DNA from 2 places in the Pontibacter korlensis genome. Region 2 is predicted to be linked to the other one. Evidence: riboswitches for the same ligand, from Rfam matches in the RefSeq annotation. Region 2 holds a riboswitch; the other holds the start of a gene.
What was found. A riboswitch is a leader RNA that binds a small molecule or an ion and turns the genes downstream of it on or off. The one in region 2 is predicted to bind thiamine pyrophosphate.
Positions count from the first base shown of each region.

Region 1: another riboswitch for thiamine pyrophosphate. It lies ahead of thiS (sulfur carrier protein ThiS); the one in region 2 lies ahead of PKOR_RS08900 (TonB-dependent receptor).

Region 1 is NZ_CP009621.1:3,641,305-3,653,004, forward strand. Features, by position in the region: gene thiH (2-iminoacetate synthase ThiH) at 1-84, opposite strand, end outside; gene PKOR_RS15620 (thiazole synthase) at 77-841, opposite strand; gene PKOR_RS15625 (thiamine phosphate synthase) at 843-1,484, opposite strand; gene PKOR_RS15630 (hydroxymethylpyrimidine/phosphomethylpyrimidine kinase) at 1,474-2,232, opposite strand; gene PKOR_RS15635 (thiamine phosphate synthase) at 2,205-2,822, opposite strand; gene thiC (phosphomethylpyrimidine synthase ThiC) at 2,823-4,694, opposite strand; gene thiS (sulfur carrier protein ThiS) at 4,727-4,930, opposite strand; TPP riboswitch at 4,991-5,091, opposite strand; gene PKOR_RS15650 (hypothetical protein) at 5,598-5,777, shown strand; gene PKOR_RS15655 (helix-turn-helix domain-containing protein) at 6,301-6,891, opposite strand; gene PKOR_RS15660 (cupin domain-containing protein) at 7,105-7,497, shown strand; gene PKOR_RS15665 (NAD(P)-dependent alcohol dehydrogenase) at 7,572-8,696, shown strand; gene PKOR_RS15670 (SDR family NAD(P)-dependent oxidoreductase) at 8,724-9,458, shown strand; gene PKOR_RS24800 (cupin domain-containing protein) at 9,532-9,720, shown strand; gene PKOR_RS15680 (SDR family oxidoreductase) at 10,039-10,878, shown strand; gene PKOR_RS15685 (Atu4866 domain-containing protein) at 10,888-11,166, shown strand; gene PKOR_RS15690 (helix-turn-helix domain-containing protein) at 11,163-11,700, shown strand, end outside.
Region 2 is NZ_CP009621.1:2,044,038-2,055,737, forward strand. Features, by position in the region: gene PKOR_RS08885 (AAA family ATPase) at 1-216, shown strand, start outside; gene PKOR_RS08890 (aldose 1-epimerase family protein) at 232-1,107, shown strand; gene PKOR_RS08895 (hypothetical protein) at 1,193-1,441, opposite strand; TPP riboswitch at 1,672-1,768, shown strand; gene PKOR_RS08900 (TonB-dependent receptor) at 1,832-4,303, shown strand; gene PKOR_RS08905 (acyl-CoA dehydrogenase family protein) at 4,558-5,736, shown strand; gene PKOR_RS08910 (RNA polymerase sigma factor) at 6,077-6,616, shown strand; gene PKOR_RS08915 (hypothetical protein) at 6,613-7,227, shown strand; gene PKOR_RS08920 (phospholipase D-like domain-containing protein) at 7,232-7,738, opposite strand; gene ruvB (Holliday junction branch migration DNA helicase RuvB) at 7,954-8,997, shown strand; gene queG (tRNA epoxyqueuosine(34) reductase QueG) at 9,214-10,158, shown strand; gene PKOR_RS08935 (hypothetical protein) at 10,161-10,352, opposite strand; gene PKOR_RS08940 (BatD family protein) at 10,665-11,700, shown strand, end outside.

The sequences.
Region 1 (11,700 bases), 1.6 Mb from region 2:
TATATCAGCAGCGGTTTTTGCGTAGATGCTTTCCTTTACCTGCTCCCAGTCATGGCTGTCAAAAGCTTCTCTGAAGTTACTCATCTAAAAAGGATGTTAAAGGGCTGCTTGCTGCCGCATGTTGCACGGGTTTGGCCAGTTTGGCTTCGTAGGCCATTCGTCCGGCTTCCACGGCCAGTTTAAAGGCTTTGGCCATCTGCACCGGGTTTTCTGATACGGCAATTGCCGTGTTTACCAGCACCGCATCAGCGCCAAGTTCCATTGCTTTTGCGGCATCCGATGGACTCCCGATGCCTGCATCGATTACCACCGGTACTTTGCTCTGCTCTATGATGATCTCCAGAAAATCGATTGTTTTCAGGCCCTTGTTGCTGCCGATAGGAGAGCCCAAAGGCATAAGGGCAGCTGTTCCCGCCTCTTCCAGGCGCTTGCACAGCACCGGATCTGCATGGAGGTAGGGTAGCACCGCGAAACCCAGCTTTACCAACTCTTGCGTTGCCTTCAGAGTCTCTATTGGGTCAGGCAACAAGTACTTCGGGTCCGGGTGGATTTCCAGTTTTACCCAGTTCGTTTCTAGTGCTTCCCGTGCCAGCTGGGCGGCAAAAACAGCTTCCTTTGCGTTGCGCACACCGGAAGTATTGGGCAGCAGGTTAATGTGCGGGTGCTTCAGGTGATACAGGATGTCATCTTCTTCGGCATGTATGTCCACGCGTTTTAAAGCAACGGTGACTAGCTCAGAACCCGATGCCAGTAAGGCCTCTTCCATTAAGCCGGAGGAGCTGAACTTACCTGTGCCGGTAAACAGGCGTGACTGAAATGTTTTATCTGCTATCTGTAACATATTACACTGCTAAAGTTGAACTTGCTATGAATTGTTGAACGGAGCGTATAACGTCTGCTGGATCAGCAGCATGAGTGATCGCACCTGACATGGCAATGCCATGTACTCCTGCATGCAGTAGTGCAGCCACATCGTCTGCCACTAATCCACCTATGGCGATGATGGGAATGGTGACACCTTCTTCAGCTAGTTTACTTAGAATGTTCACGTATCCCTTCAATCCAAGCACAGGGCTTAGTTTCTCCTTAGTCGTGGTAAAACGGAAAGGCCCCAGGCCCACGTAGCCGGCACCTTCTGCCACGCGTAGCTTGATGTGCTCCAGGGTATTGGCAGTGCCACCAATGATCATTTTTTCACCTACTATGCTTCTGGCTTCCCGGATAGGCATGTCCTGCAGGCCCAAGTGCAAGCCATCTGCTTCTACGGCTTTGGCTATGTGCGGGTAATCGTTGATGATCAGCTTGGCCCTATACGCTGAGCAAAGCTTTTTAGCCTCTTCGGCATGACGGGCCACAACAGTTTCAGGAGAGTTCTTAACCCGCAGCTGCACCCAATCGCAGCCGGCATCCAAGGCTTTATGTATGGCCGCAACATGCGTTAGTGCCTCTGTCTGTTGCGATATATACTGTAGTTTAGCTATCATAATTGTGGTAACCGAATAAAGTATTGTTACTGCTTAGAAATAATTCGGTGTAGCGCTTGCCACGGCGGCAGGCTTCCGGTAAAGTATGGCCCAATGCCAGGTTGGCCGCAACGGATGCCGACAACACACAACCCGAACCATGCTTGGGAGAAACGTTAGATAAAGTTGGCTTTAAGGTGATACAGGAGTCTGAGGCAAAGAAATAGTCTGTTCCCGGTGCTTCCGGATTATGGCCACCTTTCAGAAGTACAGCGCAATGCTTTGCCAGTGCTTTGGCTGCTTCCTTTGGAGACAGGTCACCGTTTAGCTGCTGTATCTCATTGTAGTTAGGCGTTAGCAGGGTTATCTCCCGTAGCACTGCCGTCAGCTTTTCATCCTCCAGTATTCCGTGAAATGCAAAGCCCGCACTGGCTTTTAGTACAGGGTCCAGTATGATCTGAAGATGTGGCTGCCGGCTCTTTAGGTATAGCATCACGTCAAGCAGCACATCCAGCTCCTGCACAATCCCGATCTTACAGGAGCTGATCTTGAATTTAGTTACCAACGGCTCCAGTTGCTTTATGATCTCACGAGCACCTAACCATTGTACCTGCAGGAAGTCCGTATCATTTTGCACCGTTAAGGCAGAACATACACCAAAACCATAGACCCTATGCTGTTCAAATGTTTTGATGTCGGCAAATATGCCAGCTCCGCCACTAGGGTCGATTCCGGCGATGCTTAGTACGTATGGGCGAGTATCTGGCATTTCTCCTTGGTTCTGATGAAGTTACTAACTGCCTGTTCCGGCTGATTCCAGATGCTGCCAAGCACGGCTGCTCCGTCAAAGTGCATTTTCGGGACCAGTGAAATGTTTCCGGCATCAATTCCACCCAGGGCAATAACAGGCACCGCTTTCTCTGCAGCTGTTAAACAAAAATTAGCTGGAATGTCTGCTGTATAACCAGGCTTAGAGATACTGTTAAACACGGGGCCGAAGAAGGTATAGCTGAAGCAGGAGGGAAGCTGCTGCAGTGCTTCAGTGGAGTGCACAGAGGTACTTAACTGGTACCCATCTGATTTTAATGTTGTGAACTTTGCTAATGGTGTTATACTTCTGCTTTGCTCCGTGAAGTGCAGCCTGTTTAACCCAAACTCACCTGCCAGCACGTGGTGCTGGTGCAAAGCTATTTTAGGAGAATGCACAGCATCTATCTGTGAAAGCAGCTTCCTGAGTTGTTCCTTCGGGTAGTCTGGTTTACGCACATGAAAGTGTTCCAGCCCTGCCTCAAATAACTGGTTGATGCGCTGCGGCTCCCCGGCTACCGGAGCAGGACTGGAAATAACGATCAGTTTCATTTACAGGTATAGCTCACTGCCTTTCTGAGTGAACTCTTTTGATTTCTCCTCCATACCTTTTCGTAAAGCTTCCGCTTCTTGCACGCCCTGCTGATCAGCATACTCCCGCACTTCCTGCGTGATTTTCATAGAGCAAAAGTTTGGTCCGCACATGGAGCAGAAGTGGGCAATTTTGGCGCCCTCTGCCGGCAGTGTTTCATCGTGGAATTCACGCGCTGTATCCGGGTCAAGTGACAGGTTGAACTGGTCTTGCCAGCGGAACTCAAAGCGGGCCTTGCTCAACGCGTTATCGCGGTACTGTGCGCCCGGGTGTCCCTTTGCCAAATCGGCCGCATGCGCTGCAATCTTGTAGGTGATCACCCCATCCTTAACATCCTTTTTGTTTGGAAGCCCCAGGTGCTCTTTCGGGGTTACGTAGCAAAGCATGGCCGTTCCAAACCAACCGATCATCGCCGCTCCGATAGCTGAAGTGATATGGTCATAGCCCGGTGCGATATCGGTTGTGAGTGGTCCAAGGGTATAGAAGGGCGCTTCGTGACACTCCTTTAGCTGCTTGTCCATATTCTCCTTGATCAGGTGCATCGGCACGTGGCCCGGACCTTCAATGATCGTCTGCACATCATGCTTCCAGGCAATTTTGGTCAGTTCTCCCAATGTCTCCAGCTCTGCAAACTGAGCCGCATCGTTGGCATCAGCCAAGCAGCCGGGGCGCAGTCCGTCACCCAGAGAGAAGGACACGTCATAGGCTTTCATGATCTGGCAAATCTCTTCGAAGTGCGTGTACAGGAAGTTCTCCTTATGATGCGCCAGGCACCACTTCGCCATAATAGAACCACCTCGGGAAACAATACCGGTTAGGCGTTTAGCCGTCAACGGCACGTAACGCAGTAATACGCCGGCATGTATCGTGAAGTAATCCACTCCCTGCTCTGCCTGCTCAATCAGCGTATCGCGGAAGATCTCCCAGGTCAGGGCTTCTGCCTTGCCACCGACTTTCTCCAGCGCCTGGTAGATTGGCACCGTACCAATTGGAACAGGGGAGTTGCGGATAACCCATTCACGGGTTTCATGTATGTTCTTGCCCGTAGAGAGGTCCATGATGGTGTCGGCTCCCCAACGGCAGGCCCATACGGCTTTCTCTACTTCTTCCTCGATGCTCGACGTAACAGCAGAGTTACCGATATTGGCGTTGATTTTCACCAGGAAATTACGCCCGATGATCATCGGCTCAGTCTCGGGGTGGTTGATGTTGGCCGGAATAACAGCGCGGCCTGCAGCTACCTCCTGCCTTACAAACTCCGGCGTGATGTGGCTTTTAGGGGTATTGGCACCAAAACTGTGGCCGGCATGCTGATGTGCAAGGGTTGGGTTCTGCTCGTTCAGCACATCAATGCGCTGGTTCTCACGGATGGCGATGTACTCCATCTCCGGCGTAATAATGCCCTTCTTGGCATAATGCAGCTGCGTTACATTCAGGCTGTCTTTAGCACGAAGAGGTTTGCTGATGTACTGGAAGCGAAGATGATCAAGGCTACTGTTGGCAAGGCGCTGTTTGCCATACCGGGAAGTTGCGCCCTCCAGCTGCTCCACGTCGCCTCTCTTCAGGATCCAGTCCCTACGCAGGGCAGGCAGGCCTTTCTTTACATCAACCTCCACTTCAGGATCTGTGTAAGGACCACTGGTATCGTATACGGTAACCGAGGCGTTCTTCTCAACCTGTCCTTCAGAGCCAAATATTTTGGTATTGGTCAGGCTAATTTCGCGCATGGCTACGGAAATGTCGTGCAATTGCCCCTTTACATACACCTTCTTTGATGCCGGGAAAGGTGTGCGGGTAATGGTCTGTTGCTGTGGTATTTTTTCTTTTTTCATAAAGCTATGGTTACAGATGAAAAGGCGAAAGCTTAACCGCCCTGCGTTGCTCTGATGATGGTGACAGAATCGTTGGGATGTAAAAGGTGCTCTGCCCAGCTGGGCTTTGGGACGATAGCGTTGTTGACCGCAATAGCAATACCGTTCTGATTTTGTGGCAAAAGGATTTGGAGCAATTGCTGTAAAGAGCAATTGTCGGCCACTGTTTGAGCTTGTTGATTGACAGATATATCCATTCCTGTAGAGTTTGGTGCAATAGACCTTAGGAATGGACCTGGGAAGAATAGAAAATACCCCGGCTTATCTTCACTTTTCCCTACGGCAGTATGAACTGCATCAGGTTCAAAGGGTAAATCTCAGCCCTATAAAGTTTTACAGGACACCCCTAAAGTCTGCTCAAAGCTAACAGCAAAAAGATGGAAACCAAAAGAGAAAGGAGAATTCTTTTTTCTACTTTCTTTTTAAGAGATGACTTCAGGGCAGTAGCGCAGAGATCGTAGAGGCAGGCTGCGCCAGGTTGTAAAATGTAGACAATGAATGCTTAGACTCTTTCTGACAGACACATCATAAGCAAAAAGTTGAGGATAAAGCGCAACGGAATCGGCTTTAGCGTCCGAAGTGCATAAAAAGCCTTTATCATAAACTAAAGGGCTTTGGAGTAGGCTAATGGATCAAGTTATCGAACCATATCTACAAAGATTTAGTGTCTGTGAGTAAACACCTAGGAAGAGGAGCGGTAAAGCCCTACTCAACGGTACTGTTGAGTAGGGCTTTATCATAACATTGGTGAGGCGAACACCACCTCAGGGGCAGGATACAAGGGTGCCCGTCTTGGGTGCTTTACCAGGGTAAAGAATCAGTTCTTCCCCCCAGGTGCTTTGCATTCCTTGAGATAGGCTTTTGGTGAAGTACTTCGGAGGTTTAACGGAAGCCAACCTTATGCAGACGCCGCAGGAGTATGATGGGGTAGCTTCCCGGATAGAAGACTTGCTGGATGCCTTGCCAGGGTCAGCGAAGGCAATGGAGCTAAGACGGCTGACGAAACTAGTAGTAGAGTTCGCATCCACAGGCCTGCCTCTTTAGGCGCGATCAAAACTGTCAGTGTCGGGGCAACTGTTTATACTAGAGGATAGGCAAGTCTGGTCCCTACTTATCATAAAGGAGCACATGGGCTATAAAAAAGAAAAGGCCCTCGGGATGAGGAGCCTTTCTTTTATGATCAGTTTTTAAGAAAACTTTTCAACTTTTAGCCGTGCTTTTATACGCAGGCACCTACAGTTGGGTTATGATAAGCCGGATAGATAGTGTAGTTTTTTTGAAGTCCCGATAACGGCAGGTTTGTTCAACAGGATCCGTCTGTGCCTGCACGTTGCGAATCGTTACTCTGGCATTATTAGCGTTCGCTGCCGGTATCAAAGGTGCGGTTGATGCACTTATCACTGCGCTTTCCCATTTCCGGAGTTGGAGAAGTAACCTGTTCCCTGTTTCTGCAGATTTACCTTGATTTCTTTACCGGGTTTTCTGCCTCCAACAGGGGCAGTTTTAGGAGTCTCTGCGCCTAATCAGGTGGAGGGAAGATGCATATTGCTTTTTTATAGTTTCTCATCTAGCCCAATCTGCTCCGGTACTCACTTGGTGTAACACCCAATATCTTTTTCACATAGCGGGAAAAAAACGAACGGCTGCTAAATTCCATCTCATCGGCAATCTCGGAAATAGTGAGGTTTCTGTTTTGCAGATGGATGATGATGCGCTCCTTGGCGAAACGCTGAACCCATCCGGAAGCTGTGATACCGGATGTCTTTTTACAAATATGGTTAAGGTATTTTGGAGTGATGTTCAATTGGTTGCTGTAAAACTGTACCTCACGCTCCGTCAAGCAATGCTCCTGTGCCAGTTGCATGAACCGCTCGTACAAGGTTCCGGTTTGCAGGGTGTGTTTCCGCCTTTCATACTCGTTGGCAAAGAGGTGCCACATGTCGAGAATAAACAGTTTCATCTGCAAGCTGAGGGCCTCGTTGTAAAAGCGATGGTCGGTTTCCAAAGCGCGATCACTCAGCCACTTAAAGTTCGAAAGGATTCTTTGCCTGTCATTTTTTCCATGCAGCTTTTTGACCGGATAAGCCCTGGAATGCAGCAGGGCATTGATACTCCAGCCCTGGTCAGGCAAGTTGTTGTTCAAAAAATCTTTTTCCACCAGCAATGCTGTTGCTTTGAAGCCTTTTCAAAGCTGCAAACCTGAAAGCCTGCTCTCGGCAAACCAAAATAGAAACTGCCCTCTTTTGCATTCCATCTGCTGGTCATTGAACATAAACCTGATGCTTCCACGATGACAGCCCTTGTTCTCTGCAGCCTGCTAATCACAGGTTGTCAAGAACAAGCGGACCGGCAGGCAACTGCAGCAGCAGATATGCAAACCATCTTTCCAAAAGGGGAAAAAGGATCCTCGGAGTATTTCACGGGCAATGCTTATAACCACGGCCTGGTTCCTGCGGACTCCACCTATGCTACGCTGGTAGGAAACGTATACTTCGAGCCCGGCGCCAGTAGCAACTGGCACAGGCATCCGGCCGGACAGATCCTCATCATCACAGACGGCATGGGGTACCACCAGATAAAAGGGCAGGCCCGGCAAACGATGAGAAAGGGAGATGTCATTCAGTGCCCGCCCAACACGGTTCATTGGCACGGGGCAAGCCCGGACACAGGCTTACAGCAGCTGTACATCATTCCCAATACAGAGAAGGGTATTGTAGAATGGATGGAGCCTGTAGCAGATGAAGCATACCATGGTGCGGGATAACTTGCTGGCGGGATAACAGTATTGTATACAAAGCAGATGGCTATCTCTTTTAAAACTAAAACACAGAATTAATTATGGAAAAGGTAAAAGCAACAGCAGAGGGAGCAGTTCCTGTGAAAGCGAAAGAAGTGAAAGCGTTCGGTACGGAAGCAGCCGATGCAGCCCTAGAGCAACTGAACATCCAGAGAAGAAACCCCACGCCACACGATGTAGAGATCGAGATATTGTATTGCGGCGTTTGCCACTCCGACCTCCACACAGCCAGAAACGAGTGGCACAGCACGGTCTATCCATGCGTACCCGGTCACGAGATTGTGGGCAGGGTGACAAGGGTCGGCAGCCATGTCACTAAATTCAAGGAAGGAGATTTGGCAGCGGTAGGCTGTATGGTGGATAGTTGCCATGAATGTGACTATTGCAACGAGGGCCTGGAGCAGTATTGTGCAGAAGGCAATACCGGCACCTATAACTCGCCTGATACACACCTGGGCACGCACACCTTTGGCGGCTACTCCGAGAGCATTGTGGTGAATGAAGGCTTTGTGCTGCGGGTACCCGACAACCTGGACCTGGCAGCTACTGCGCCGCTCCTATGTGCCGGCATCACCACGTATTCGCCGCTGAAGAAATGGAACGTTGGCCCCGGCCAGAAAGTAGGGGTTGTTGGTTTGGGTGGTTTGGGGCACATGGCGGTGAAGATTGCCAAGGCCATGGGAGCAGATGTGATCGTGTTTACCACCTCCCCGTCCAAGGTGGAGGATGCCAAGCGCCTCGGTGCCGATGATGTGGTGCTGTCGAAAGACGCAGACCAAATGGCAAGGTATGCCGGCAAGCTGCACTTTGTGCTGGACGCTGTTTCGGCTCAGCACGACATCAATGCCTACCTGAACCTGCTGCGGGTAGACGGATCCTTGGTGCTGGTAGGCGCTCCGGAGCAACCGCTTCCGGTGGCGGCATTTAGCCTCATTCCTTTCCGTAGAAGCTTTGCCGGTTCCATGATCGGCGGCATAGCCGAAACCCAGGAGATGCTTGACTTCTGCGGCAAGCACAACATCGTATCAGACATCGAGATGATCGACATGCAGCAGATCAACGAAGCCTACGAGCGTTTACTGAAAGGGGATGTCAAGTACAGGTTTGTGATTGACATGGCCTCGCTGAAAAATAAAGACGCCAGACCGTCACATCAGGAAAGCTGATTGAGAAACGCTAACAGGTAAGGTGAAATGGCAAGGATATTTATCACAGGATCGGCCGATGGCTTGGGGCAGCTGGCTGCGAAAGAGCTGCTTGTGCAGGGGCACAGGGTGGTGTTGCATGCACGCAATGCCGCGCGCGGGCGTGATGCGATAAACCAGAATCCGGGAGCGGAAGCCGTTGTAACAGGCGATTTGTCAGGCATGGAAGAAACCAAGCATTTAGCTTCTGAGGTGAATGGCTTGGGTGCCTTTGATGCCGTGGTGCATAACGCAGGCGTTTACCAGGCCCCGGCAAAGCGAATCTTAGCGGTCAACACCTTAGCACCCTATATCCTTACCTGCCTAATTCAAAAGCCAAAGCGTCTGATCTACCTGAGCTCGGACATGCATTTAAACGGGCAGTTGAAGCTTGAAAACTTTACAGGTGATCGTAGTCGCATTACCTACTCCGATTCGAAGCTGCATCTGCAGGCCCTTTGCATGGCCGTAGCACGGAAATGGCCGGAGGTGTATGCGAATGCGGTTGATCCGGGCTGGGTTCCTACAAAGATGGGCGGGAGCGGAGCGCCGGGCGATCTGCAAAAAGGGTATGAAACGCAGGTGTGGCTTGCTGCCAGCAACGACGAAAAGGCAAATGTAAGCGGGCGTTACTTCTTTCACCAGAAAGAGGGACACCATAGCCCTGATGCAGATGATGTGGGCCTGCAGGAGCGATTATTGAATATGTGCAAAGAACTGACGGGTGTTTCTTTTCCTCAATAGCCCCTACCTTTGAGCCGGGAGCATGAGGCATCCAATCTGGCAGAACCTAGTCATCACAAGCGGTTGTGGCAAGGTGCAGAGAAAGGGCGAGCCTATTGAGGAAGTCTACCCGGATGACGTAGTCTGTTTGAAACCGATTGAAAAACACCGGCACGGTGCTGTCCCGACAGACGGTATGACGCATATCGCCATACAGGAAAACCTGAACTGCAAAGTAGTGGATTGGAGGGAGAAAGTAACGGGTGATCGATATCAGGAGTAGCCCATCCTAGTTTGAGTCTATACTTTTGAGTGGATGGACGAGGAGAGTTATGCTGCAAGAAATCAACCTAAGCGATAAATTGTCGAACCCCAAAAGCCGCTCCATTTGATGTGGAGCGGCTTTTTTGCTGTAGTAGACCGAAGGCTTGAATTATCGAACCATATCCACAAAGACGTAATGGCTGTGAACAAGTATCTGCAGGTGGGAGAGGCAATAAACACCCCTTAAATTAGATTTGGCAATGAGTTCCGAAGATTTGGAAAAAGATATGAAAATGCAGCGGCCCATCTTTGCAGTGCAAACTTTAATATCAGAAACATGGAAACTAAAAAAGTCTGGTTGGTAACCGGAGCATCAAAAGGTTTAGGCCTGACGCTTGTTCTAAAATTACTCGCAAACAATTATCAGGTAGCCGCCACTTCCAGAACAGTGAATGCCTTAAAAGAGAAAGTCCCAGACCATCTGGAAAACTTTTTTCCGCTGGAAATGGATGTCACCAACAGCGACAATGTGAAAAATGCCATTGACTCCGTCATAGCCCGCTTCGGTAAGATAGATATAGTGGTAAATAATGCCGGGTTCAGCCAGATTGGAACACTGGAGGAACTGACAGACGAAGAAGTAAAGAACAACTTCAGTGTGAATGTGTTCGGCACCTTGAATGTTATTAGAAATGTGGCAAAGTACCTTCGCCAACAAAGGTCCGGTCACATCTTCAATATTGCCTCGATCGGGGGGTACATCGGCAGTTTTCCGGGATTCGGTGTTTATTGTTCTACCAAATTTGCCGTTGCGGGCTTCACCGAAGCCTTGTCCGAAGAAATGAGGGCATTCAACGTCAATACCACTTTGGTATACCCCGGCTATTTTAGAACTGGTTTTTTATCTCAGGGCTCTGTGAAAACCCCTGCTACACCTATTGCCGATTATGTAGCCGCAAGGCAAATGGAAAAGGCCCATCTAAATGAGATTAACGGAAATCAACCCAATGATCCAGAGAAAGCAGCAGAAGTTTTGATTACTTTGAGCAAACATGATAATCCGCCGGTGCACTTCTTCATGGGGGAGGATGCCTACCAGTATGCAAACCTGAAGATTGCAGCTATCCAGGAAAACATGGAGAAGGACAAGGCATTGGCGACTTCAACAGGATTCTAGAGCAAAGCCATGAAAGCTACAATAACGGCCGAAACAGAAAAATACATCGGCATGTGGGTAACCGAAGACGGCTACATCCGCCACGAGCTTTTACCTGACAACCGCTATGACGAAGCCAGAGGCAGCCGGCAAAGCGCTTACCAGGGCAGTTACAAAGTTACAGGGAACCGTATCGACTATAAGGACGATACTGGCTTTACGGCCGACGGGGAGTTTAGGGAAGGGGTACTGTACCACGCCGGAATGGTTCTGCACAAAGAGGCCCAGCCAAAAAATGCACAGGAATGAGAGATGTTTTTAGATTTGGCACCATCAGTGAGTTCCATAGGTTTGCCAACCTGCCCAAGCCGGAGCACCCGCTTGTGAGTATGATTGATTATAACCTGGTGCGTTATCCGGCAGACTGCAAGGAAATCCGGTGGGTACAGAGTTTTTACTCCATTGGGCTGAAGCGTAACGTAAGCCAAAGGTTTAACTACGGACAGCAGGAATATGATTTTGATGAAGGTGTTCTGGCTTTTGTGTCACCACAGCAAATACTTAGCATAGAGATAAACCAACAGGCAGTTGCTGATCCCTCGGGTTGGCTACTGCTTGTTCACCCTGATTTTCTGTGGAAAACGTCCCTTGCAAAAACTATCAGGAAATATGAGTTCTTCGGCTATTCAGTCAACGAGGCGCTTTTCCTTTCGGAAAAGGAGCAGGAGGTGATGGTTGAGATTCTAACGAATATACAGCGGGAATACCTGTCTAAGATAGATAAGTTTAGCCAAAGCATCATTGTCACTCAAATCGAGTTATTGCTCAATTACGCGGAACGCT
Region 2 (11,700 bases):
CAACAGGACTACAACCTTTGCCTGTTGATGGGCGTTGATTTGCCCTGGGAGCCTGATCCGCAGCGGGAGCACCCGCACCTGCGTCAGTTTTTCTACCACTGGTATAAGCGAGAGCTGGAAGCGCTTGGAGCTCCCTTTGTAGAAATATTTGGCCAAGAGCAGGAACGCCTGGAATTGGCTACTAAGCACGTAGAGGCCTTGCTAACACAGAGATAATATCAATAACAGACTATGCTATACTTCCTCGAGAACGATAACTATAAAGTAGGCGTGGATACGCTGGGTGCCGAGCTGCATCACTTCATCAAGAAAGATGAGAACCTTGAGTTTATATGGCAGGCCGACCCGGAGGTTTGGACAGGCCATGCGCCTAACCTCTTCCCGATAGTAGGGGAGCTGCCGGAGCAGCAATATACTTTTGAGGGGCAGACGTATGAGATGAAGCGCCACGGCTTTGCTCGCCGCAAAGAGTTTAAGTTGGTGGAGGAACACCATAATAAGCTGGTTTTCGAGCTGACAGAGGATGAGGAGACGCTGAAGCAGTATCCTTTTAAATTCCGGTTGCTAATAGCCTATGCTTTGGATTGGAATAGGCTGGAGGTGACTTACCTTGTAACCAATACCAGCGAGCAGGCTTTATACTTCTCGATAGGCGGGCACCCCGGCTTTAACGTTCCTTTTTATGAAGGTGAGGAGTATGAGGACTACTTTCTAGAATTTGAGAAGGAAGAAATGCTGCACCGCTACCTGCTAAGCGACGAAGGACTGCAAAGCGGCGAGACAGAACTGGTGCTGGAACAGGATACGAAGCTGCCTCTTCGCTCTGCTTATTTCTATAAAGATGCCTTAGTGTTCAAGCAACTACAGTCGGAGCGGGTAATGCTGGGTAGCACAAAGAATGCTCGCCGTGTGGAGGTTATCTTCGAAGGGTTTCCGTACTTGGGTATTTGGGGAAAGCCGGCCCACCCGCGCTACGTTTGTATTGAGCCTTGGTGCGGCATTGCGGGTAGAGTAGGCGAGAGTGGCGACTTAACGGAAAAAGAAGGCATTAACCAACTTGCGCCGGAGCAAAGCTTTGCCCGCACGTACACAATAACTGTGCTGTAGTGCCTTTTCAGCCTGCGCAGAAGCAAGAAGCCCCGATTTGCTCATTGGCAAGCCGGGGCTTCTTGCTTCTGCGCAGGTTTTGCGCCTAATGCAGTGATGGCTCCGGGAACTTAGGAACCTTGATTTTTCTAATATCATACCTCGGTTCAAAATCATTTATAGGCAGAGAAATACCAGGTGGCAGATCCAGGTCTGGCAGGTCATCTCCTAGTGGTTCACCTCCGTCATCATCATTGTCGGTGGAAGGAGGACGGTTGTATCTTGTGCGCGGGGCAAAGGCATAATATGCCAGTATGGTTAACAGTGCTACTGTGTACAATATGCTGATCATCATCACGGTTCTCTTTTATTTTTCAACTTCTGCTGATCTCTCTGCACGGCAAAAAGTCTACTCTCAAAGGGGTAAAAACTAGTGTGCCTTATTAAGCTTTACAACGTACTTTTTAGCTAAGTGGTTATCTGTCAGAGGCAAAATTTAATAGGACAGAAGCATGCTTGTGCTGAAGATTGCAGGAGTATAAATAATCTGGGTTCCTTTGTTTAAATGATTATGTCGGCTACCTTTGCCGACACTAGGGGTGCCCAAATATTACGGGCTGAGATCATACCCATTGAACCTGATCCGGGTAATGCCGGCGAAGGGAGCGGTACGGGAAACACTTTTAAGTAGGCTGCCGGCCCCTGGCATGTCTGTATGTTTCACCATTATCTTATCAGTACATTTATGAGTAAATTATTAATGGCAGTGGTAGCCTTTATGTTGCCATTGCAACTGTTGGCGCAGCACACCCTGAACGGGCGCGTGATCAATGCAGCCACAGGAGAGGGTTTAGCCGGCGCTACAGTAGTGTTGGAAGGCTCCAGTGTAGGTACCGCCACCGGTAACGGCGGGTCTTTTTCTTTTCAGGATTTGCCGGCAGGCAGCTACAATCTAAAAGTAACTTATCTTGGCTTTGCACAGCAGCAGGTAAACCTAAGCTTGCCGCAGAATGCACCGGTGCAGGTAGCACTGCGACCGCAGGCACTGCAAGCAAATGAGGTGATTGTGCAGGCGACGCGTGCCGACGAGAGAACCGGTACAACCTTTACCAACGTAACACGGCAGGAGATTGAGGAACGCAACTTCGGTCAGGACCTGCCTTACCTGTTGGAGCAGGTGCCTTCGGTGGTGGTAAACTCTGATGCAGGCGCAGGCGTGGGCTACACCGGCATCCGCATACGTGGCTCCGATATTACGCGCATCAATGTTACGGTGAATGGTATCCCTGTAAATGACTCCGAAAGCCACGGCACTTTCTTTGTCAATATGCCAGACCTGGCTTCTTCGGTGGAGGATATTCAGGTGCAGCGTGGGGTTGGTACTTCTACCAACGGTGCCGGAGCCTTTGGCGCAAGTATAAACATCCAGACGCAGCAAGTACGACGCGAAGCCTACGCCGAAACTGATAACAGCTATGGCTCTTTTGATACCTGGAAGAACAACGTACGCTTCGGTACAGGCCTTATCAATGGGAAGTTTGCTTTTGATGGCCGCCTGTCACGCATCAAATCTGATGGGTACATCGACCGTGCTTCCTCAGATCTTAGATCTTTCTACTTTTCGGGTGGGTACTACGGAGATCAAACCTCGCTGAAGTTTATTACCTTCTCTGGTCAGGAGAAAACCTATCAGGCATGGTATGGAACACCGGAGGCACTGGTGTATGGCAACAGGCAGGATCTGCAGGACTATATTGACCGTAACGGTATAGAAGGTAGCGACCGTGAGAACCTGCTTAGCTCTGGCCGAACCTACAACTACTACACCTACGACAACGAGACTGACAATTACCAGCAGGACCACTACCAGCTGCATCTCTCGCATGATTTTATGCCGGCGCTTAGCTTCTCCGGAGCCCTACACTACACCTATGGCCGTGGCTATTATGAGCAGTTCCGTGCAGAGGATGACCTGGCAGATTATGGCTTGCCAAATGTAGAGATTGGGGGCGAAACAATAGAAACCTCCGACATCATCCGCCGCCGCTGGCTCGACAACGACTTCTACGGTGTTACTTATGCCTTACAGTATAATCCGAACCAGCGCCTAAACGCTACTCTTGGTGGTGCCTGGAACAGGTATACTGGCGCTCACTTTGGCGAGGTTATCTGGGCTCGCTATGCCTCTACCTCCAACATTCGCGACAGGTATTATGAGAACGATGCGGATAAAACCGACTTTAACATATTTGCCAAGGCTAGCTACAGCCTGACTGATAAACTAAGTGTGTTTGGCGACCTTCAGTTGCGTACCATCCAGTACGAGTTTTTAGGATTTGACAACGATGGTAAAAACATTACGCAGGACGCCAGCTATACTTTCTGGAACCCGAAAGCAGGTATAACTTATGCTCCTGCACCAGAGCACCAGCTCTATGCTTCGTTTGCTGTTGGTAACCGTGAGCCAGTGCGCGACGACTTTACCGAGTCTACCCCAACAAGCCGTCCTAAGCACGAAACACTGCGCAACGTGGAAGCCGGATACCGGGGTCTGTTTGGCGTTGGTGAGTTATTTGGACAAACCCTTGCAGCAGATGTGGAGGCAAACCTCTACTACATGAACTACAAAAACCAACTGGTTTTAACAGGACAGATCAACGATGTAGGCGCCTATACCCGCACGAACATAGACAAGAGCTACCGCCAGGGCATAGAGTTAGCCGGAGCGTTGCGCCTTGGCACACGTGCCAGCCTGCGTAGCAATATTGCCTACAGCCAGAACAGAATAAAGGGTTTTAGCGAATTCCTGGATGACTACGCCAATGGCGACCAAGTACGCTATGACTATAATGAAACGGCTATTGCCTTCTCGCCTGATTTTATAACAAGCAGCCAGCTAGAGGTGGAGGTGCTGAAAGGCCTTCGCGCTGCCTTCATCTATAAGACAGTAGGTAAGCAGTACCTCGACAATACTGAAAACGAAGATCGTATTATTCCGGCTTACGAGGTGGGAGATGTACGCCTGCGTTATACTGTCAATATCAGCAATGTGCTGAAGGAGCTGGAGCTAGGTCTGTTGGTGAACAATGTGTTCAACGAGCGATATGCAGCCAACGGTTATACTTACAGCTATCTTTATGGAGACCAGTATACCGAGAACTTCTATTATCCTCAGGCTACACGCAATTTTCTGTTATCTGTAGGTCTTAAGTTTTAAGTGTAAGCTAAAGCTATTAAAAAGCCCTGCCAGTTTTGGTGGGGCTTTTTTGTGAGCTAGGTAAGAGGATAGGCGGGGCTATACTGCTGTTACTGGCGGAGATCTCGGTTTATGCCATTGAGGAATAGAAGTATAAGTATGTCCAAGAATGAAACAGTTCTGTTCATACTTAAATCCTCCTAATCCTGATTCAGGTTATGCTTAAAATTTTAACTTTGCGTATTACCCTTTCTCTTAACCCTTAAAGCAAAACTATGGCCTACGAATCATCTGGTGCGCCGGATTACTATAACATCGACGACCTGTTAACCGAAGAGCACAAGCTTATACGGCAGACCATGCGCGACTTTGTGAAGCGCGAGATTTCTCCAAGTGTTGAACAGTGGGCACAGGATGCTCATTTCCCATCAGAAATAGTAAAGAAGTTTGGGGATGTAGGTGCTTTTGGCCCAACTATACCAACAGAGTATGGTGGCGGTGGCCTCGATTATATCAGCTACGGCATCATTATGCAGGAGATAGAGCGTGGCGATTCTGGTATGCGTTCTACGGCCTCGGTGCAAGGCTCTTTGGTGATGTACCCTATTTACAAGTATGGTTCAGAGGAGCAGCGCAAAAAATACTTGCCTAAGCTTGCAAGCGGCGAGTGGCTAGGTTGCTTTGGGCTTACAGAACCTGATTTTGGCTCTAACCCGGGTGGCATGGCTACTAATATAAAAGACATGGGCGACCATTACCTGCTTAACGGCGCTAAGATGTGGATCTCTAACTCTCCAGAGTGCCAGGTAGCGGTAGTGTGGGCAAAGAATGAGGAAGGCCGCATCAAGGGCCTGATCGTGGAACGCGGCATGGAAGGTTTCTCTACCCCGGAGATTCACAACAAATGGAGCTTACGCGCCAGCTGTACCGGAGAACTGGTGTTTGATAACGTGAAGGTGCCAAAAGAAAACCTGCTGCCAAACATCGATGGTTTGAAAGGACCGCTTGGCTGTCTGGACTCTGCCCGTTACGGTATTTCTTGGGGAGCCATTGGTGCCGCTATCGACTGTTACGAGTCGGCCAGGAAGTATAGTGTGGAGCGTATCCAGTTTGATAAGCCTATTGGTGCTTTCCAGCTCACACAGAAGAAGCTGGCTGAGATGCTGACCGAGATTACGAAAGCGCAGTTGTTGGCCTGGCGCCTAGGCACCTTGATGAACGAGGGCAAAGCAACCACGCAGCAAATTTCTATGGCCAAGCGCAACAACGTGGACATGGCCCTGCACATTGCTCGTGAGGCACGCCAGATTCATGGTGGTATGGGTATCACAGGCGAGTACCCGATCATGCGCCACATGATGAACCTGGAGTCCGTGATTACCTATGAGGGTACAAACGACATTCACCTGCTGATAACAGGTGCGGATATTACGGGAATCCCAGCTTTTAAATAGTCTCCCTAAGACTAAGAGAGAGCGATAAAGTATAAAGGGCAGCTGCGTGAGTGGCTGCCCTTTGCTGTTTTCGTAGACTCTCGCGATTTGCTTAGCTCCCGCGGGAGCCCGGCTAGTTGCCGTTCGCATTTTCTATAAATATTTTGCCTGTAGTTGTAATAAATTGTAATGTCTCTGCTCTAAGTATTAACTGGCTGTGAAATCAGCTCTAACTCATCACCCTTAACAGACTTAATCATGAAGTTTAAACTTTACAATAACACGCCGCTGCCAAGCATACTGCAACACCTAACCTCACCATGCTACTCTTCTTTGGAAGCGAAATTTAAGCATGTTGCCGATGCACGATAAGGAAAAGTTATTCCAGGAGATCGTGCGGGAGAACCGGGACAGGCTGTATCGTATTTGTCGCGCCTGTATACCCGACCACGATGATGCCAACGACCTGTACCAGGAGGTGTTGGTAAAAGTGTGGTTGAACCTGCACACTTTCCGTGGAGATGCAAAACTGAGCACCTGGCTTTATCGCTTTGCCTTGAACACTGCCATACTTCACCGGAAGCAGCGGAGCAAACATGTTACTTTACTACCGCAACATAGTATGGGATTTCCCGATGCAGCTGCCGAAACAGCTCATAAGCAAGAGCAGGAGGTGCTATTACAACAGCTGCACTACTGCATCAGCTGTCTCGAAAAGCAGGACCGGCTCATTATTTCGCTGGTGCTGGAGGAGGTGTCTTATAAAGAAATTGCAGAGGTGCTGGGGCTAACGGTAAACTATGTGGGGGTAAAGATAAATCGCATCAAACAGAAGCTGGCAGTGCTCATGGAGCAGCAGGTTACCCAGGAGACATTCAAAGAAAGCAGGAACGAACTATGAACTTCGACGACATTCAAAAAAGCTGGCAAACGCAGCAGGCACCTGCTACCGAAGGTAGAGTAGGAGGCACGGTAAAAGAATCTAACATACTAAATGATGTTAAGGCACTTCAGCGGAAAGTAATACACACAAACACAGTTGCTACAGTTGTAATAGGTTTGACTGCGGCAGCTTTTGTTTTCGTGCTTCGACCATTATTAAAACCCAGTACAGTTTGGTATGATATAGGAATAGGCCTCACTCTCAGTGCTGCCTTCTCTTTAGGTTTGATTCACTGGTTTAAGTCAATGCCATGGAAAAAGCAAGTTAACCTTAGCAGTAAAGCATATGTGGAGCAGGTGCTTAAGAGTCTTCGCTACTTAAATGCTATCAATAAGAAGCTAACCCCATTCCTTATGGTGGTTATTCTTGCTGGCATTAACCTGATCTACTTCGACATATTCTTGAATGAGAGTGCCAAACTACGCCTGGTGATGCATATTCTGCTAAATGCTTTTATGCTTACTGCAGGTATAGCATCTCTTTATTACTCAGAGCGGCATAACGACCAGTCCTACGTGCCGATAATAAAGGAACTTGAAGAGCTGCAGCAGAAGTTGGAGGAGATTTAAAGACTTACTCCTCTTCCTGCCCAAGCTCATCCCTGCTTTTACCTCCAAAGTTATATGTCATCATGCTTTTCCAAAGTTTGTCGAACTCTTGGCTATAGTCCTGCACAATGCTGAAGTTATCGGTTACGAGTACATTCTCGTGGTTGTGCATAGCAGCGTTGCGGGTCCAGTTGTAGCTACCAGTAAGCACGCGGGCCTCATCGAAAATAGCAAATTTGTGGTGCATGTGGCTACGCGCTTTATCAGTCCGAACTTCCAGGCCGTGAGCTGCTAGTTCTCTTATGTCAGAGCCGGCGTCATAGAGCTTATCGTTATCGGTGATGATTTTTATACGTTTGCCGTGCTTGTAGGCCCGAATAACAGCCTCTGTAATACGGTTGTCACTGATCGTAAATACGCAAATCTTTATACTTTCCTGCGCATCATCTATACATTCTATAATGGCGTTGAGGCAATCGTCGCCGGGGCTAAAGAAGGCGTGGCTCGTAATTTTTTGCTGGTGAGGATGCATATGTATTCTATTGGCTTGTTTGTAAGGTACAACAACCGCAATGATAAGTAAACAAACGCTTTAGCGATTGCTAATGATATTAGATTTATGGGGAATAACTATAATAATATTAGCAAAATATCTTAACTTCGTAAGTATAAATGGAGCTAAAGAACAGTCGAAACTGTTACCTTTAAGTACAGCAAAAGCTGATTTTATAAAGTATAAAGTATACCATGAGAGAAGATTATCTCACCGGCGAAAATGAATATATGACGCCTGCCGAACGCGACATAGACAAGGCGCTCCGACCACTAAGCTTCCGCGATTTTACCGGTCAGGATAAGGTGGTTGAGAACCTTAAAATATTTGTGTTGGCAGCCAAGCGTCGTGGCGAGGCATTGGACCACGTGCTGCTGCATGGACCTCCGGGCTTGGGTAAGACCACACTTTCGCACATTATTGCCTCAGAGCTGGATGCAGGCATCAAAATGACCTCAGGTCCGGTTCTGGACAAGCCTAGCGATTTGGCGGGCTTACTTACTAACCTGGAGGCAAACGATGTATTGTTTATTGACGAGATTCACCGCCTGAACCCAGTTGTGGAAGAGTATCTGTACTCGGCTATGGAGGATTACAAGATCGATATTATGCTCGATTCTGGTCCGAATGCCCGTTCTGTACAGATTAGTCTGAATCCGTTTACGTTGATTGGCGCTACTACACGCTCAGGCTTACTTACGGCACCTCTACGTGCACGTTTCAGCATTAACTCGCGCTTAGAGTACTACGATGCCGCACTTTTAACTTCTATTGTGAAGCGCTCGTCGACGTTACTAGGTGCACCTATACATGAGGATGCTGCTTTTGAAATTGCCCGCCGTAGCCGTGGTACACCGCGTATTGCCAACAACCTGCTGCGCCGTACCCGCGACTTTGCCCAGGTAAAAGGTGATGGTACTATTACGGTAGAGATTGCAAGATTCGCTCTGAACGCGCTGGACGTAGACCAAAACGGCCTTGACGATATGGATAACCGTATCCTGATGACCATTATCGATAAGTTTAAAGGTGGTCCGGTAGGTATAACTACTATTGCCACAGCATGCGGCGAAGAGTCAGAAACAATTGAGGAAGTATATGAGCCGTTCCTGATTCAGGAGGGTTATATAAAGCGTACTGCCCGTGGCCGTGAGGCTACAGAAATGGCTTACCGACACCTGGGCAAGATTCCCCCACAGGAGATTGCCTCTGGTGGCTTATTTAACCAGCCAGAATAAAATAAGCTGTTTGTGATAAAGTGTAAAAGGCAGACCAATAGGTCTGCCTTTTTTGTTTTGGGCTTCACATAGTCTCTGGACGCGGCTAGATCTATAACAGCCATCAGCAGCAAGTTTGGGTTATACTTTCCTAAAATCACTAAATCTCTCTAAAACCTCTCGTTGGATTTATTTTGCCTTACTTTTGTTGTGCAAAGTATAGCAACCAAGTATAAATTGAGTAAAGAAAAGTATACATACCTGATCAAGAAGAAGGCGAAGGAGCTGGGCTTTATGTTCTGCGGCATCTCTAAAGCAGAGTTTCTGGAGGAGGAGGCGCCAAGGCTGGAGCGATGGCTGAACCAGAACATGCATGGGCAGATGCGCTACATGGAGAACCACTTCGATAAACGCCTGGACCCGCGCCTGCTTGTGGACGGAGCCAAGTCGGTAGTGTCGCTGCTACTCAATTATTATCCTGATAAAGAAAACCAGCAGCAAGAGGAGGATACTTACAAGATATCCAAATATGCCTATGGCACCGATTACCACTTTGTGATAAAGGATAAGCTGAAAACGCTTCTAAACTATATCAACGAGGAGATTGGGGAGGTGGGGGGCCGTTGCTTTGTAGACTCAGCCCCCGTAATGGATAAAGCCTGGGCCAAAAAAGGAGGCTTAGGCTGGGTTGGTAAGAACTCAAACCTGATAACACCACAGGTAGGTAGTTTCTACTTTATTGCTGAGCTCATCATAGATCTTGAGCTGGAGTATGACGGGCCTATAAAAGACTACTGCGGCTCTTGTACCCGCTGCCTGGATGCCTGCCCAACAGGTGCTATTACAGAACCTTACGTGGTGGATGGTAGCAAGTGCATTTCTTACTTTACCATAGAGCTAAAGGACCAGCTGCCACAGGAAATGAACGGCAAGTTCGGGAATTGGGTATTCGGCTGCGATATTTGCCAGGATGTGTGTCCCTGGAACCGCTTCAGCAAACCACATAACGAACCAGCCTTTTCAGCGCACCCGCAGCTAAAGGAACTAAAAACCCGCGATTGGCAGGAATTGACACACGAAGTCTTCTCGCAGCTGTTCAAAAAATCAGCTGTGAAGCGCACCGGCTATAATGGCCTGATGCGCAACATTAGCTTTGTGCAAGACAACCCGGAAGAAGAATAAATTTAAAATTGGTGCTTTAGGAAAACACGGTTAAGGATGATCAGGTAGACACCTGAGAATTGGTTATAGCACCATTGCTTTAGCTGCTCGATTTCCTCTTTCACGAGTACTTTGAAAGCCTTGCGTAACTCCTTTTCAAACAGCATCTTGTCGAAGCTAACCTTCAGTAAGATGGTTTTAACGTATTCCAGCATTTTATAAAAAGTAAGCAGATATATTGTAATCTGCTCATATATACGATTGCAGCCTGATTTGGTGACGCCTTCCCGTTATATTTATACTATAAATTAGAATTTAAATTAAATTTATTTAGAAAGTATAAAGTATAATAAGGTGTGGTGATTGTTTTTTTACATGGGGAACAGTAGGTGAGAAAGAAGAGGTGCAGCTAAAGCAACAGATACCTTGCAAGCCCTTGCTATAACACCGTGCTACATGCCGAAAAAATATTAAATTTGTCTGTTGTACCTCAGTAGGATAGCCGCAGCATCAGAGCGGCCTGAACTATGCGATCTTTATACCTTACCCTTATACTTATCTTGATGCTGTTAGTGCCTGGTCTGGCACAGCAGGTTGCTATTGAGTTGGGTAAAAGTCCGCTGCCTATCAACCAATATTATACTATCTCTGTTCGCTTGCATAATCAGCAACTGAAGGACTATACACCATTCCCGGAGATAGAAGGCTTTAAGAAGAGTAATAAGTTTTCCTCTACCAAGACCATTATTACAGGAGGTAATACCACCACTATACTTACAGTTACCCAGAACTACGCAGCCCTAAAAGAAGGCACTTATACCCTAAAGCCCTTTACAATGAAAGTGAATGGGCAGACACTCCAATCGGAGGGGATGGAGATTAGCGTGACGGAAATGCAAACTGACGTGCCCCAGGATGCCAATCTGCCCCCAAACCTGATTGAGCCGGAAGAGGATCAGGTACAACCGGAGCAGGAGGCTGAGTTCATAGATAAAGACGATAATGCTTTCCTGACTTTATACTTAGATAAGGAGGAGGTATTTGTAGGAGAAGGAGTAAATGCGGTGCTGTACTTTTACCTGGCTGAGCAGGACCAGCGGTTACTGGACTTTTATGACTTTGCAAATCAAATCAACAATTTACTCAGGCTGTTAAAGCAGCCACATGCCTGGGAGGAAGCCTTCGATTTTACAGAGATCACTCCAGAGAAAGTAGTGGTACGTGGTGAGCCATACCTCCGCTTTAAGCTGTATGAGTCGGTGCTATACCCTATCAAAGCCAAGCCCCTAACTTTCCCGCAGCTTCAGCTCCGGATGATAAAGTATAAGGTAGCTAAAAACCCGACGCTGCTCACCGAGGATAGGCAGGAAGGATACAAAACCTTCTACTCCCGGCCAAGGGAGGTGCAAGTGAAAGAGCTTCCTCCGCACCCGCTGCGCGACGTTGTGCCGGTAGGCAACTACAGCATGCGCGAACGCCTCTCGAAGGAGATAGTGGCAGTAAACAGAAGCTTTAGCTATGTATTTGAGGTGGAGGGCGAAGGTAACCTGGCTGCCATCATGC